Variovorax paradoxus: one gene and its partner. The main gene of each other region encodes a partner of the protein of the gene in region 2 in a complex. Links are inferred from orthologs where the notes say so. Each region holds a gene or a part of one and is shown on either strand. Other genes may lie near its edges. The genes, in order: dapF and GOQ09_RS21475.

What was found.
Region 1: the proteins of GOQ09_RS21475 (region 2) and dapF are in contact, whole or in part, in a solved structure (PDB 5YGU), measured with the Escherichia coli proteins. The link is inferred for Variovorax paradoxus from one-to-one orthologs.

The regions. Positions count from the first base shown.
Region 1 is NZ_CP046622.1:915,067-922,899, reverse strand. Bases 2,037-4,797 are described here. They hold dapF (diaminopimelate epimerase), read right to left. Parts: upstream 3,979-4,797; coding sequence 3,094-3,978; downstream 2,037-3,093. Other genes in these bases: GOQ09_RS04245 (hypothetical protein), read right to left, coding at 4,673-4,797; GOQ09_RS26270 (DsbA family protein), read right to left, coding at 4,465-4,647; GOQ09_RS04250 (2-hydroxychromene-2-carboxylate isomerase), read right to left, coding at 3,986-4,468; GOQ09_RS04260 (DUF484 family protein), read right to left, coding at 2,399-3,097; GOQ09_RS04265 (YdcF family protein), read right to left, coding at 2,037-2,372. Also shown: GOQ09_RS04275 (class I SAM-dependent rRNA methyltransferase), read right to left, coding at 1-746; GOQ09_RS04270 (tyrosine recombinase XerC), read right to left, coding at 743-1,783; more of GOQ09_RS04265, read right to left, coding at 1,767-2,036; more of GOQ09_RS04245, read right to left, coding at 4,798-5,080; GOQ09_RS04240 (LysR family transcriptional regulator), read left to right, coding at 5,139-6,080; GOQ09_RS04235 (alpha/beta hydrolase domain-containing protein), read right to left, coding at 6,043-7,833. UniProt on the Escherichia coli protein: Involved in the succinylase branch of the L-lysine biosynthesis and in the biosynthesis of the pentapeptide incorporated in the peptidoglycan moiety. Catalyzes the stereoinversion of LL-2,6-diaminopimelate (L,L-DAP) to meso-diaminopimelate (meso-DAP).
Region 2 is NZ_CP046622.1:4,594,756-4,602,794, forward strand. The notes cover bases 1,117-4,083. They hold GOQ09_RS21475 (RNA pyrophosphohydrolase), read left to right. Parts: upstream 1,117-2,249; coding sequence 2,250-2,918; downstream 2,919-4,083. Other genes in these bases: GOQ09_RS21470 (proline--tRNA ligase), read right to left, coding at 1,117-2,106; GOQ09_RS21480 (CNP1-like family protein), read left to right, coding at 2,941-3,459; proB (glutamate 5-kinase), read right to left, coding at 3,492-4,083. In the rest of the region: GOQ09_RS21465 (lytic transglycosylase domain-containing protein), read right to left, coding at 1-364; more of GOQ09_RS21470, read right to left, coding at 361-1,116; more of proB, read right to left, coding at 4,084-4,631; Obg family GTPase CgtA, read right to left, coding at 4,743-5,819; rpmA (50S ribosomal protein L27), read right to left, coding at 5,890-6,150; rplU (50S ribosomal protein L21), read right to left, coding at 6,163-6,474; GOQ09_RS21505 (polyprenyl synthetase family protein), read left to right, coding at 6,666-7,658; type IV-A pilus assembly ATPase PilB, read left to right, coding at 7,900-8,039. UniProt on the Escherichia coli protein: Master regulator of 5'-end-dependent mRNA decay.

The DNA of each region.
Region 1 (7,833 bases), 3.7 Mb from region 2 along the record:
TCCGCGCCTTCCATCGCCCCCGCCGCCTGCAGGCCCGCAAGCGCCGCCACGGTAAAGCCGCCGGTATAGCAAAAGCAGTTGAGCACGCGCCTGAAGCGCCGGTGCTGCGCCAGCTCGGCGAAGCGCTGGCGGCTGTCGCGCTGGTCGAGGTAGAAGCCGGTCTTGTGGCCCGTCGCAATGTCGAGCGACAGCTTCCAGCCATGCTCGCGAATCGTCATTTCGGTGGCGCTCTCCCCGCGCAGCCAGCCCGTGACGGGCTTCAGGCCCTCGCGCTCGCGCCCGCTGGCGTCTGAACGCTCGTAGAGCTTGTGCAGGCCGGTCGCCTCGAGCAGCGCGTCGGCGATGGCGGCCTTCCAGCGCTCGACGCCAGCTGAGAGGAACTGCGCCACCAGCGTGTCTCCGTAGCGGTCGACGATGAGGCCCGGCAGCCCGTCGGCCTCGCCGTGGATCAGCCGTACACCGTCGCTCTGCAGGTCGAAAAGGCCTCTGGCGGCCACGGCGCGGGCGCATACCGAGGCCAGAAAGGCGGCATCGATGCGCCGCGTTTCGACAAAGCTCCAGGCCCGCGCGCGAATCTTGGAAACTGGGCTGAACGCCGCCCACGCCAGGAAGGCGCCGTCATGCGATTCGACGCGCACCGTTTCGCCCGAATCGGCACCGCCACGTGCAATGGCGGATTCGAAGATCCAGGGATGGCGGCGCTGCAGCGAGCGCTCTTTGCCGGGCTTGAGGCGGAGGGTTTTCATTTGTGGGTGTCGTCTTTTTTGGGCTTGGCCCGCGCACTTGCTTTGGCGCGTGCCTGTGTATCCGTGCTCTCGGGCCGGGCATGCGCGCGCGGGTGAGCTGCGTCATAGGCCTTGGCCAGGTGCTGAAAATCCAGCCGGGTATAGATCTGCGTGGTGGCAATGTTGGCGTGGCCCAGCAGCTCCTGCACAGCTCGCAGGTCGCTGCTCGACTGGAGCACGTGGCTCGCAAACGAATGCCGCAGCATGTGCGGATGCACCGGCGCCGCAAGGCCGGCCTTCAGGCTGCGCTCGCGCAGCAGCTTCCACACCGCGTGCGAGGACATCCGCAGGCCCTTGCTGTTGATGAAGAGCGCCGCCGCGCCCGCCGGGTCTCGCAGCCCGGCCGTTGCCAGCGCCGGGCAATCGCCGCGCACCGAGAGCCAGTCGCGCAGCGCCTCGGCCGCCTTGCTGCCCAGGGGCACGATGCGGCGCTTGCTGCCCTTGCCGAGCACGTTGGCTTCCATCGCGTCCAGGTCGACCCAGCCGAGCGCCGTGTTGCTGGCGCGCGCATCCAGGCCGGTGAGTTCGCTCACGCGCAGGCCGCAGCCGTAAAGCACTTCGACGATGGCGCCGTCGCGCGCCTCGGTCCAGGGGTCGGCCTCGGGGTCGTAGGTTTCGGCAAGCCGCACCGCGTCGTCCACGGCCAGCGCCTTGGGCAGCGGCCGCGCGGCCTTGGGCGCATGCACGTCCTGCACGGGGTTGAAGCCCACCAGCCCCTCGTTGCCGAGCCAGCGGTAGAAGCTGCGCCAGCAAGAAAGCACCAGCGCAATGCCGCGCGGCTCGCGGCCGGCGCTGTGCAGCTGCGCCATCCAGCGCCGGATGTGCGCGGTTTGCACGCGGTCCAGCGCAAGGCCGGCCTCGGCGGCATTGGCCGAGAGCGCCTGCAGGTGAATGGCGTAGAGCTCGACCGTGCGCGCCGCCAGCCGGCGCTCCACGCGCACATGCTCCAGGTATTTTTCTACCCAGCGCGTGTCGGTCGTCTCAGTGGAGGTAGCCATTGAACGCATTGTTCACGACAGCCAAAGGCTCGCGCAATGCGCCCTTGAAAACCATGCCCCAGCGCTGCCAGCAGCGCGTGCTGGCAGCGGCGTACTGAACGTCGAAGTCCTTGTCGAAACCGGCAGCCCGCACCAGCCGCTCCACGCGCCACAGGTGGTAAGGCTCCGACACCACGATCACGCTGCGAATGCCCGCCGCCTGCAGCAGGGGGCGCGACAACGCAAGGTTCAGCCGGGTGGACGTAGAAGCCGGCTCCAGCAGCAGCGGGCCGGCATAGCCTTGGGCGCGCGCATGCTGCTGCATGACCTCGGCTTCGATGCGGCCGTCTTCCTTGTCGACACCGCCCGAGAGCACCAGCTGCTTCACGCGGCCAGCGTTGGCCAGCGCAATGCCGGCGTCGACCCGGCCCGTAAGGCACGGGTTGGGCTTGCCCCGCAGGTAGGCGCGGTTGCCGAGAATCAGCGCCGCATCGGCCGCGCGCCGGGGCGGGTTGTCGAGCGTTTCGGCCGCGCGCCGCCAAACGATGGCTGCAATGGCCAGGTACGCGAGCAGTCCGCCAAGCAGCACCGTCCACAGCACGGGCCGCACGGCCCGCCAGGACCGGTGCCGCCCGCTCAAGGCCGCAGCCGCGACAGCGCGCCCGAGGCCAGTTCGGCGATGCGCTCGAGAAAGTCGGTGCCCATTTCGGCGTTGAAGCGCTGTGCGTCCGGCGAGGCCAGCACCAGGAGGCCAAAGGCCGGCGATTCGGCATCGGGCCGCAGCGGAATCAGCGCAATCGACATGGCGCCGGCCGGCTCGGGCAGCCAATTGGCCGCCTCGAAGCCCGAATTGAGCCCGCAGTAAGGCGAAGTGAGCGAGGTGGCCAGAGCCTTCACGTCGTCGCTCACCCACTGGGCGTAGGCCTCGTTCAGGTAGTCGGCTCCGCAATCCCACACCTTGATGGCGGTTTGCGGCACCAGGAACAGCGACTGCAGGTCGACCGCAATGCGGTACGGCAGGCTGCGCGGGTCGCGCGTGGTCAAGAGGCCCTTGGTCCAGCGCTGCAGGCGGTCGGCAATGACCACGTTCTCGGTGCCGTGGCGCACCATGTCCATCAGGCGATGCTCCAGCGCCTTGATCTTTTCGCGCAGCATCTCGGCCTGGCGCTCCTGCAGGCTCACGGCGCGGTTGCCGTGTGGGCTGGTGAGCTGCACCTGCGCCAGCAGCTGTGCATGCCGCTCGAAAAAGTCGGGCGTGTTCGCCAGGTAGTTGGCGATGTCGTCTTCGGTGATCGGGTTCATGGCGTCGTCTTTGTTGTTTCTGAAGTTGGTCATGGCAGCTCGGGCACCTCGATGTCTCCCTCGAAAACCGTGGTGGCCGGCCCGGTCATGAGCACCGGGTTGCCCTCGCCCTCCCAGCCGATAGTGAGCACGCCGCCGTGCGTTTGCACGTCGACCCGGCTGTCGAGCAAACCCAGCCGGATGCCGGCCACCACCGCCGCGCAGGCGCCGGTCCCGCAGGCCAGCGTTTCGCCGGCGCCGCGCTCGAACACCCGCAGCTTCACGTTCGTGCGGTCGACCACCTGCATGAAGCCGGCATTTACCCGCTGCGGAAAGCGCGGATGGTGCTCGATTTGCGGGCCCTGCCGCTCCACCGGCGCCGTGTCGACGTTGTCGACCACCTGCACCGCATGCGGGTTGCCCATGGACAGCACCGCCACCGAAACAATGGCCGAATCGGCATGCGTGCCCAGGGCCAGGTGCCAGGTGTGCCACGCACCCGTTGGCTGCGGGTCGAGCCCCGCGGTGTCGAAGGGCACGCGGGCCGGCTCGAAGATGGGCGGGCCCATGTCCACCGTCACGCGGCCGTCTTCGCTCATGCGCGGCTCGATGATGCCGGCCAGCGTTTCGACGCGCACCGTGTCCTTGTCGGTCAGCTGGTGCTCCCGCACAAAGCGCATGAAGCAGCGTGCGCCGTTGCCGCACTGCTCCACCTCGCCGCCGTCGGCGTTGTGGATCACGTATTGAAAGTCGATGCCCTCGCCCGCGTCCTTGGAGGGGCGACGCACCGTAAGGATCTGGTCGGCACCCACGCCGAAGTGACGGTCGGCCAGAAAGCGGTATTGCGCGGCCGTGAGGCCCAGCGTGCCGCGGGTTTCGTCGAGCACGACAAAATCGTTGCCGGCTCCCTGCATCTTGGTAAAGCGGATTCGCATCCGGCGATTATCCGCCCCTGGCGTGGCGCAGCTTGTCCAGGGCCCGGTCCAGAAAGGCCAGCCGGTCTTGCCCCCAGAACCGCTCGCCGTTCAGGATGAACGTGGGCGCGCCGAACACGCCGGCTTCTATGGCCTCGGCGCTGTTGGCGCGGTAGATCGCGAGGGTTTCGGCCGCTTGCTCCAGCGCCTGCAGCGAGGCGCCGTCGTAGCCGTTTTCATCGGCCACCGCAATGCGCACCGCCGCTTCGGAGGTGTCGCGCTCTTCCGCCCACAGCGCGCGCAGCAGCGCATGCGAGAGCGGCTGCGCGTCCAGCCCCTTCAGCTGGGCGGCAATCACCATCCAGCCCGGGTACTTGTTCCAGTTGGGATCGACCGGTGCGCCCTTGGGGTAATACGCCGGCTCCAGGTTGAGCGGCATGCCCAGGTAGTCGCGCCAGCGCGCCAGTTCGAGCGCGTGGTACGTGCGGCGCGGCTCGGGGCGGGTCTTCAGCGGAATGCCCCCGGTTTGCGGACCACCGCCTGAAAGTCGTAGGGCTTGAGCGTGAGCCGCACATGGTGGCGGCGCACGATGTCTTGCAGCTGCGGCCCGCCCAGGTAGGCCCAAGGCGAGGAAAGGCTGTAGTAGCAGTCCAGCGCGATGGGCGGGGAGTTTGTCGTCTTCGTCGTCATCGCCGAATTATTAGGTCCGCATCCGTCAGCCGCAGCGGGCGGCAACCACCAGGCCTTGCGGGTCAAGGTCGACATTGAGCCGTGCCGGATCGGCCGGCGCCGGCAGCGGCGTGCCGGCCGCCGAGGTGCGGGCCGACTTGGAGCCGGTGCGGGTGCGCATTTCCTCGAGCAGCGGCGGATTGAGCGGCCGCCCGAGCGCGTAGCGTGCCTGCGCGGCCTGGCAGGCTTCTTCGGCAGGCACGGTCACAAAACTCGGCGGCGGCGGCGCCTCGGAGGTGAGCGGGCGGAATTCAGGCTGTGCCTGGCAGCCGGCAATGAACAGCGTTGCTGCGCAAAAGGCCGCCGCCATGGCGCCGCGCGCCCGCGTGGAAGAGATGAAACCGGTTTGCTGAGGCATGGGCATGGGCATGGGCATGGGCATGGGCATGGGCATGGTGTGTGTCGCTTCTTTCAACGGATCGTATCGCCGGCGGTGGTCAAATCCACCCGCAATGATCAACCTGAATCGTTTCGATCTCATCTCGCTGCGGCTTTTTGTCGCGGTCGTCGATGGAGGAAGCCTGACCGCGGGCGCGGACCGATTCGGCGTCTCACTCCCGGCGGCAAGCAAGCGCATTACCGAGCTTGAGCAGCATTGCGGCATGGCGCTACTCCAGCGCGGACAGCGCGGCGTCACCGCCACGCCCGAAGGCCAGACCCTGCACCGGCACGCCATCGAGGTGATTGCGCGGCTCGAACAGCTGGTGCAGGCCGTCGACGACCTTCAATCGGGCGCCACCGGCCACCTGCGGCTGTGCGCCAACCCCTCCGCTTTCGGCGGCTTTTTGCCCAGCGTGCTGGCCGAGTACGCCCGGCGCTATCCGCACGTGGTGATCGACATGGAAGACGCCTTGAGCGAAGACGGCATTCGCGCCGTGCTCAAGGGCACGGCCGAGCTGGCGGTGATTGGCGACAACGTGCCGCATGAAGGCTTGGAAACCATCGTCTGCAATGTCGACCAGCTGGTGCTGCTGGTGCCGGCGGGCCACGCGCTGGCCGGCCAGCAGAATGCCTCCATCGCGAACGTGCTCGACCATGACCTGGTCACCCTCGCACGCAGCGCATCGCTCACGCGCAAGGTGATGGCGGCGGCCGACGCGGTCAAGCGCACACCACGGATCCGGGTACAGGTGCGCAGCTTCGATTCGATGTGCCGCATGGTCTCGTTCGGGCTTGGCGTCGCCATCTTGCCGCGCGCGGCCGCCGCGCTTTACGCCCAGGCCCTGGGCCTTGTGCAGGTGACCCTCGAAGGCATCGAGATGGAGCGCGTGCTGCTGCTGGCCATGCGCAGCCGCGTGGAACTCTCCGCGCCGGCGGCCACCCTGGTCGAAATGATCGAAGAAAGCACCGCTGGGTTCAGCGGAGCACGGCACTCTCCGAAGCCTGCCGGATAAGGCGGTCGCGGTCCGCGGGCAGAAGAAAGCCCTGCGAAAACGCCTTCTCGGCGGCGGCCCGCACTGCGGCCACGTAGCCCTCATGGCTGCCGTAACGCTCCTCCAGCGACAGGCGCGGGTCGCCGCTGGCAGTTCGCTCGGCACGCGTGCGTGCAAACGGCACATAGCCGCCCACGTAGTTGCACACCTGGCCTCGATGGAAGCCCTCTGCGGTGATGTTGAACCCCAGGTAGGTGCCCAGCGGCGCCATCACCAGCACGGTGGGAACGCCGTCGATCTCGTTGCCGTCGGCATCGACCTTCGGCACTTTCATCGGAATCACCTTCTTGATGACCGGCGGCACATTGGTGGGCACGCCGGAGGCTTCCGCATGGTTGAATTGCGGTCCCCAGTCGTAGTCGAACACCGGAAACGCGAAGTTCTCCGGCAGGAAGATCGAGTCTGGAATGCCGGGCACCCCACTCGGAAAGCCCATCGCCTTCTTGTTGGCGTCGACCAGCGTCTTGCCCGCAAGCGTGGGCCAGCGGCTGGGCGGCGGGGGCGTTCCGTTGAGCACCCAGTCGCGCATGGCCAGACGCAGCACGTTGGTAATTTCAGTGTGCGGCACCGGATTTGCCGCCAACGTGCCGCGGCCGAAGTTGTTGCCGGGGCAGCTCGGGCCGGTGGCAGCCGTGGCCGCGGGCATGTGCGTGAAGCCGCCCGCGCCGCCACCGTGGTGGGAGCTCGGCACGTAATAGCGCCGTACGTTGCGCGGCAGCGGTATGTCCGCGTCGCCCGCCGTGCCGATCCACTCGGGCGTGAGCTTCAGTGCGTACACCTCGGCCGACCCGAAATGCTCGATCACCTTCGGGCAGGTGTCGTTGGTCTCGCAGCGGGAGAAGATGCTGCCGGTCGGTTGCTTGCGCACCGGGTCTGGCCAGTCCACCCACCACTGCGGGCCTTCGCTGCCCTGCTGGTAGAGCTCCAGCACGCCGTCCGGCTGTGCCCAGCGCGAGTTGGCCGCCACCCGGCGGCCCGCGATGATCGGCCAGGCCCCGTCGTACACCTTGCGGTTGCGCTCGTCTTGGTTCAGGCCCATGAAGATGAACTGCCGCACCATGTTTCCCGACTGCGACACCCCCCGCACCGCCGTGCCCTTGACCAGGCCAGCTACCGGATTGCGCGTGCCGAAATCGTCGGCCGCCTCGTAGCGAAAGAAGGTGCCCACATCGCGGAACGCCGCCATGCCCACGCCCAACACATAGGCGTTTTGCGCCGGGTACACCACCTGGTACAGCAGATTGGCGCTGAAGCCGTTGCGCAGGCAGATGTGCACCGGCAGGTTGCCGGGCGCATTGGCCGGGTCGATGTCGATCGGCGTCCCCGGAAACGGATTACCCGCGTCGCACCTGGCAAATGCCCAGTCTCCCGCCGCAATGGCCGTCTCTTCGGTGACGACGCCATCGACCGTTTCCTTCGTGTGGGTCTTCAGCGTTGCCTTGGTCGTATCCAGCGTGGCCGGAAGGTAAGGCACAGGGTTGGTTTGCACCATCAGCGGCTGCGAGGCTGCGCCGCTGCGGTTGACGATGCGTCCGAACACCTTGCCTGTGACAGCTACGCCATTCACCTTGGCAATGGGCACCGCCACCCAGTGATTGGTGCCCTCGGCCCGGTTGACGGGAACCCCCGTATTGCCCGCGTTGTCCGCCTGCCAGCCGCTGCGCAGGCCAATGTCGCCCAGCTCGCGCTCGTCCACAACAATGGTGCCCGCGCC
Region 2 (8,039 bases):
TTTCGACCTGGATCAGCCCGAGCACCAGGCTCACGTCGAGGCCCGAGCGCTTGCTCTCGTACCAGACGGTCTGCAGGAACTCCTTGCGCGTGGGCCAGTCGGCAATCTTCTTCTTGAGGCGCTCGCTCATTTCGCCGAGCCAGCGCAGGTAGTTCAGCCGGGCTTCGGTGCTCGAAAACTCGGGAACCGGCGGCGCCTTGTTGTGGATGGCCGAACTCAGCGCGGTGCGCACCGAGTCGATCAGCGGCTCTTCGATCTGCGCGCCGGCATGGGCGGCCTGCGGCAGCGACAGCGCCGCCAGCGCGCCCGCCGCTGCGGCGCCGCCCAGACATCGGCGTCGCGAGAGGCCGCCCTCCACGCTCATTTCGCGAGCTTGCCGGTGATGAATTCGGCGATGCCGGCCGCCGGCACCTTGGTGGCCGCGGTGTCGCGGCGATGCTGGTATTCGAGCTGGCCTTCCTTCAGGCCACGGTCCGAAATGACCACGCGGTGCGGTACGCCGATCAGCTCCCAGTCTGCGAACATCGCGCCCGGGCGTTCGCCTCGGTCGTCGAGCAGCACGTCGACGCCGGCTGCGAGCAGTTGCTCGTAGAGCGCCTCGGCGGCCACCTTGACCTCGGGGCTGCGGTCCATGCCAATGGGGCAGACCACCACGGTGAACGGCGCCAGCGCGTCGGGCCAGATGATGCCGCGCTCGTCGTGGTTCTGTTCGATGGCGGCGGCGGGCAGGCGCGTGATGCCGATGCCGTAGCAGCCCATCTCGAGAAACTGCGGCTTGCCGGCTTCGTCGAGGTAGGTGGCGTTCATGTCCTTGCTGTACTTGGTACCGAGCACGAACACGTGGCCCACTTCGATGCCGCGCTCGATGGCCAGCACGCCCTTGCCATCGGGCGAGGGGTCGCCTGCCACCACGTTGCGCAGGTCGGCCACCAGCTCGGGCTCGGGCAGGTCGCGGCCCCAGTTGACGCCGGTCATGTGGAAGTCGATTTCGTTGGCGCCGGTGATCCAGTCGGCCATGACGGCCACTTCGCGGTCTGCCACGAGCTTGACCGGCTTCTTGAGATTCAGCGGGCCCAGGTAGCCGGGCTTGCAGCCGAAGTGGTCGTCGATTTCGGCCAATGTCGCGAAGCGGAAGCCCTTGTCCAGGCCCGGCACCTTGCTGACCTTGATCTCGTTCATGTCATGGTCGCCGCGCAAAAGCAGCAGCCAGACCTGCGAGCCCTTCGGGTTGCCGGCCTCGTCGACGATGTCGGTCGCGAGCACCAGCGACTTGACCGTGGTCGCGAGCGGCACGCCGAGCAACTCGGCCACGTCGGCACAAGTGCTCTTGCCGGGGGTGGGCGTCTTCTCGAGCGGCTTGGCCGCTGTGGGGCGCGGACCGGCCGGGGGCAGCGCCTCGGCCTTTTCCATGTTGGCGGCGTACTTGCTCTCGGGGCAATAGACGATGGCGTCTTCGCCGGTGGCGGCAATCACCTGGAATTCTTCGCTCAGGTCGCCGCCGATGGCGCCACTGTCGGCCGCGACGGCGCGGTAGCGCAGGCCAAAGCGGTCGAAGATGCGCCGATAGGCATCGGCCATGACCTGGTAGCTGGCCTTGGCGGCGCCCAGGTCGCGGTCGAAGCTGTAGGCGTCCTTCATGATGAACTCGCGCCCGCGCATGAGACCGAAGCGCGGACGGCGTTCGTCGCGAAACTTGGTCTGGATCTGGTAGAAATTCTTCGGCAGCTGCTTGTAGCTGCGGATTTCCTGGCGCGCGATGTCGGTCACCACTTCTTCGCTGGTCGGCTGGACCACGAAGTCACGGTCGTGCCGGTCCTTGATGCGCAGCAGCTCGGGGCCCATCTTCTCGAAGCGGCCGGTTTCTTGCCAGAACTCGGCCGGCTGCACCACGGGCATCGTGAGCTCGACAGCGCCGGCGCGGTTCATTTCCTCGCGCACGATGGCCTCGACCTTGCGGATCACGCGCAGGCCCATGGGCATGTATGTGTAGATGCCGGTGCCGAGCTTCTTGATCATGCCGGCGCGCATCATGAGCCGATGGCTCGCGACTTCGGCGTCGGCCGGCGCTTCCTTGAGGGTGGAGACAAAAAATCGGGAAGCTTTCATCGGGATCGCGCTGGTGGATTCAAAGTCATGGGGAAAACAGGCGCCGGGAGAGACCTCCGGGAACCCGTGAGCCTCGAACTGGCCGCTTGCCGAGCGCAACCCGGCATGCATAATCGACTCAGTTCAAAAATTGGGGTTTGATTATGCTCGACCGGGACGGCTTCAGGCCCAACGTCGGCATCATCCTGCTCAACCAGAGAAACCAGGTTTTCTGGGGCAAACGCATACGCACGCATTCCTGGCAGTTTCCGCAAGGCGGCATAGACCGCGGGGAAAGTCCCGAACAAGCCATGTTCCGGGAACTGCACGAGGAAGTCGGGCTCCATCCGGAGCACGTGCGCATCGTGGCCCGTACCCGTGACTGGTTGCGCTACGAGGTGCCGGATCGGTTCATTCGCCGTGACGCACGGGGCCACTACAAGGGCCAGAAGCAAATCTGGTATTTGCTGCAATTGATCGGTCACGACTGGGACTTGAACCTGCGCGCGACCGACCACCCCGAGTTCGACGCCTGGCGATGGCACGATTACTGGGTGCCGCTCGATGTGGTCGTCGAATTCAAACGCGGCGTCTACGAGATGGCACTGACCGAGCTCGCTCGCTACCTGCCGCGGCAGGATTTCCGCAACCGTTTTCTGCGCAGCAATGTGCGCGCTCGCGAGTTCGAGCGCCACACGCCAGACGGCGGCGCGCCCGCGGGGCTGGACCTGCCGCCCGGCGGCAGTTTCGACCCGCATCCCGACATTCCTTCAGTGAGCGATGAACCTTCTTCTCCCGACAACAAAGCGCCTTTCCTTCCGTCGCAACGCTGAACGCGCCCTGCTTCTCCTGTGCGTGGCCGTGCTTGCCGGATGCGCATCGGGCAAGCACGACACCGACAACCCCGACTGGGCGCAGTCCGGCATGCCGCCGCCGCCCAAGCGGACCGAGTCGGACACCGAGTGGGCCGAAACCACGGCACCGCCGCCGCCCGCATTCAGCGAGAGCCGTCTGCTGCCGATCGAGATGCCTCCCTACATGACGCTGAAGTTCGGCGTCGATCCGAACACCATCGCGATCACGCCGGACGGCATCGTGCGCTACGTGGTGGTGGCACAGAACCGCAACGGCGGAGGCGCCAACGCCTTTTACGAAGGCGTGCGCTGTTCGACCGGAGAAATGAAGAGCTATGCCCGCTACAACAACGGGACCTGGCAGGAAACCAAGACGCCCGAATGGAAGCGCATCGACGACCTGAACTCGCGCTACGCCAAGGCGCTGTCGGTCCAGGCGCTGTGCCGCGGCAATGCGCCGCGCAACTCGGTCGGGGACATGGTGCGAAACCTGCGCAATCCGGTTCGCGAAGTCCAGTGAAACAGTAACCGGGCCTTGGGCCCCGTTTTTCATCAGCTCGGCATCAGCACCATGTTGTCGCGGTGCACCATCTCTGGCTCCGCAACATAGCCCAGCAAGCGTTCGAATTCCGATGACGGCTTGCGGCACAGCAAGCGCGCCTCGACGCTCGAGTAGTTGGCGAGGCCGCGGGCCAGCTCAACGCCGTCGGTGTCGCGCACGGCGATCACGTCGCCGCGCGAAAACTCGCCCGAGACGCCCGTCATGCCGATGGGCAGCAGGCTCTTGCCTTCGGCGCGCACCTTGGCCGCGGCGCCGGCATCGACGGTCACGGAGCCGCGCAGCTGCAGGTGGTCGGCCATCCAGCGCTTGCGGGCCTGGTGCTTGGCCGTCTGGGCGACGAGCAAAGTGCCGATGGCCTCGCCGCGTGCGAGGCGCAGCAGGGCATCGGGTTCGCGGCCCCAGGCAATCACGGTGGAAGCGCCGGAGCCGGCCGCGCGCTTGGCCGCCAGGATCTTGGTGATCATGCCGCCGCGGCCGAGGCTGGAGCCCGCTCCGCCCGCCATGGCTTCGAGCGCCGGATCGCCTGCCGCCGCTTCGTGCACGAACTTGGCGTCCGGATCTTTGCGCGGATCAGCCGTGAAGAGGCCTTTCTGGTCGGTGAGGATGACCAGCGCATCGGCCTCGACCAGGTTGGCTACGAGCGCGCCGAGCGTGTCGTTGTCGCCGAACTTGATTTCGTCGTTGACGACGGTATCGTTCTCGTTGATGACCGGCACCACGCCGAGCCTCAGCAGCGTGACGAGGGTGGAGCGCGCGTTGAGGTAGCGCTCGCGGTCGGCCAGGTCGGCATGGGTCAGCAGCACTTGCGCGCTGCCCATTTCGTTTTCGCGCAGCTTGGTTTCGTACATCTGGGCCAAGCCCATCTGCCCGACGGCCGCCGCGGCCTGGAGCTCGTGGACTTCGTGCGGCCGGGTGCGCCAGCCAAGGCGCTTCATGCCTTCGGCAATTGCGCCGCTAGACACCATCACGACCTCTCGTCCATCGCTAACCAGCGCCGCAAGCTGGCGGCACCATTCGCCGATGGCGCGTTCGTCCAGACCGCGCCCCTCGTTGGTGACAAGGCTCGAGCCCACCTTGACGACGATTCGGCGGGCGTCCCGCAAGGCAGTGGATCCGGAATTCGAGGTCATTTGAGGCTGTGGCGGTCGGTCTTGAAAGCTGCTTGTTCTGCTATGTGTGGAAAGCTGGCGTCGCATCGGCCTCGAAGCGGGCATCGGATGCCCGAGGAGGCCGCGCGGCTCTCAGTTTGGATCGGGCGGCAATTCGGCGAAGCGCGGATCGACCTCGGCCGGAACCTGTTCGGCCACCTGCTGCGCCTTGATGTGCTGATACACCGCCTGCACCAGATGTTCGCAGCCCTCGCGCGTGAGCGCGGAGATCTCGAACACCGGGCCTTTGAAGCGCATGCGTTTGACGAAGTCCTTGATGCGCGCCGCGCGCTCGTCGCCGGGCACCATGTCGAGCTTGTTGAGCACGAGCCAACGCGGCTTCTCGTAGAGCGCCGTGTCGTACTTCTTCAGCTCGCCGACGATGGCCTTGGCCTGTGCCACCGGATCGACGGACTCGTCGAACGGCGCGAGATCGATCACGTGCAGCAGCAGGCGGGTGCGCTGCAGGTGGCGCAGGAACAAATGGCCCAGGCCGGCACCTTCCGAGGCGCCCTCGATCAGGCCGGGAAGATCCGCGACCACGAAGCTCTGCTCCGGACCCACGCGAACCACGCCGAGATTCGGATGCAGCGTGGTGAAGGGATAGTCGGCAATGCGCGGGCGTGCGTTCGAGATGGCGCTGATCAGCGTCGACTTGCCCGCGTTGGGCATGCCGAGCAGGCCGACGTCGGCAAGCACCTTGAGCTCGAGCTTGAGGCTTTTCTTTTCGCCGGGCCAGCCGGGCGTCTTCTGCCGGGGCGCGCGGTTGATGGCGCTCTTGAAGCGCATGTTGCCGAAGCCGCCGTCGCCACCTTTGGCAATGGTGATGACTTCACCTTCCTTCAGCAGCTCGTAGAGCACTTCACCGGTCTCGGCATCGCTGATGATGGTGCCGACGGGCATCTTCAGCACGATGTCGTCGCCGGCCGCCCCAAACATGTCGGAGCCCATGCCGTGCTCGCCGCGCTTGGCTTCGTGGCGGCGCGAATAGCGGAAGTCGACCAGGGTGTTGAGATTGGAATCGGCCACCGCGTAGACATGGCCGCCACGGCCACCGTCGCCGCCATTGGGGCCGCCGAATTCCTTGTATTTTTCATGACGGAACGACACGCAGCCGTTGCCGCCATCGCCTGCGGCGATGTCGATGAAGGCTTCGTCGACGAACTTCATGGGGTATCCAGTGTACAAATGAAGAAGCCCCGGCAAAGCGGGGCTTCGAGCTGATCGAAGTGACCTGGGCTTATGCCGCGGGGGTCACGTTGACCATGTGCTTGTTCAGTGCGCCCTTGACGCCGAACGACACGTGGCCGTCGACCAGTGCGAACAGCGTGTGGTCCTTGCCCACGCCGACGTTCACGCCGGGGTGGAACTGGGTGCCGCGCTGGCGCACGATGATCGAGCCTGCGCTGATCAGTTCGCCGCCGAAAGCCTTCACACCGAGCATCTTGGGCTTGGAATCGCGCCCATTTCGCGTTGAGCCGCCGCCTTTTTTCTGTGCCATGGAATCTGCTCCTTAGCCGGCGATCGCGCCGATTTGCAGTTCGGTGAACTGCTGGCGATGGCCTTGACGTTTCTGATAGTGCTTACGACGGCGCATCTTGAAGATGCCAACCTTGTCGTGCTTGCCGTGCGACAGTACCGTGACTGTCACCGTTGCGCCGGACACCAGGGGCGTACCAACCTTGATTTCGCTGCCGTTGCCGACTGCGAGAACTTGGTCGATCACGATTTCCTGGCCTACATCCGCAGCAATCTGTTCTACTTTAATTTTTTCGCCGGAAGCAACGCGATACTGCTTGCCGCCGGTTTTTATGACCGCGTACATGTGAACCTCTTGGGAGTATGAGCTCTACGGCGAATTCCGCAGAGCCCAAGATTCTAGCACGGTTTGCACGCGCTAACATGGTTTCCGCCCAAGCCGGCCCCGGACGACCTCCCGCTCGTCCCTATAATCTGCGCCTTCCGGCCTCGTGCCGCCGCTACCTTCCGCACTCAGACGCGCCGCGCGCAAACGCTTTGCCAGTTCACGCCGCCGATACCTCCCCCACCGCCACTGTGCTGGATTTGATCGCCGGCGACATGGTCGAAGTCGACCATGTGATTGCGCGGCGCCTCGATACAGGCGTGCCCCTGGTCAGCCAGGTTTCGAAGTACATCATCTCCGCAGGCGGGAAGCGCCTGCGCCCGGCACTTCTGCTGCTCATGTCGGGGGCCCTCGGGTACACCGGCGAACAGCGCTTCAACCTGGCGGCGGTGGTGGAGTTCATCCACACCGCCACGCTGCTGCACGACGATGTTGTCGACGAATCGACCTTGCGGCGCGGGCGCCCCACGGCCAACGAATCGTTCGGAAATCCGGCCAGCGTGCTGGTTGGCGACTTCCTGTACTCGCGCGCCTTCCAGATGATGTTGGATGCAAACAACATGCGCATCATGCAAATTCTGGCCGAAGCGACCAATGTGATCGCCGAAGGCGAAGTGTTGCAGCTGATGAACATGCATGACGCGTCGCTGGACGAAGCCGCCTACCTGCGCGTGATCCGCTCGAAAACCGCCAAGCTTTTCGAAGCCAGCACGCGGCTTGCCGCCGTTCTGGCCGGCGCCACCCCGGAAGTCGAGGAGGCCTGCGCCACCTACGGCCAAGCGTTGGGCACGGCCTTTCAGGTGATCGACGACGTGCTCGACTACGCCGGTGATGCGCACGAAACAGGCAAAAACGTGGGTGACGATCTTCGCGAGGGCAAGACGACGCTGCCCCTGATCTTTGCCATGCGGCGCGGCAGTGCCGAGCAGGCCGAACTGGTGCGCGCGGCCATTCAGGCGGGCGATACGGCCCAACTGGGCAAGATCGTGGAAATCGTCCACAGCACCGGGGCGCTGGAAGCATCGCGCGCCGCGGCAGCGGACGAAGCGAAACGTGCGATTCACGCATTGCGCGACTTTCCGTCCAATTTGCATGCCGACGGTTTGCTACAATTGGCGGCTCAGTTGCTTGAGCGACGTGCCTGAACACCTCACAAGAGTTGGCAAGGACGACTTCTCTTTTTCTGCAACCAATCGGGGTGTAGCTTAGCCTGGTAGAGCGCTACGTTCGGGACGTAGAGGCCGGAGGTTCGAATCCTCTCACCCCGACCAGTCTTTGAGGCTGGCACAAATAATGCCCGTGCCTGTTGCTGTGTAGCGATTTACAGGACGCGGGTGTTCAGCGATGATCGTGAAGCATTTTTTCACATCTTTTGCAATTCGCTGAATGGCTGCCGCCGAACTTCCTGTTAAAGAAAACACGCAAATCGCCCTTCCGGGCCTTGCGCGCGCCTTGGTTTCGGCCGGCAAGCTTCCTGCAAAAACAGCGGAAGACATCTACCAGAAGTCGCTGAGCAGCCGGACCAG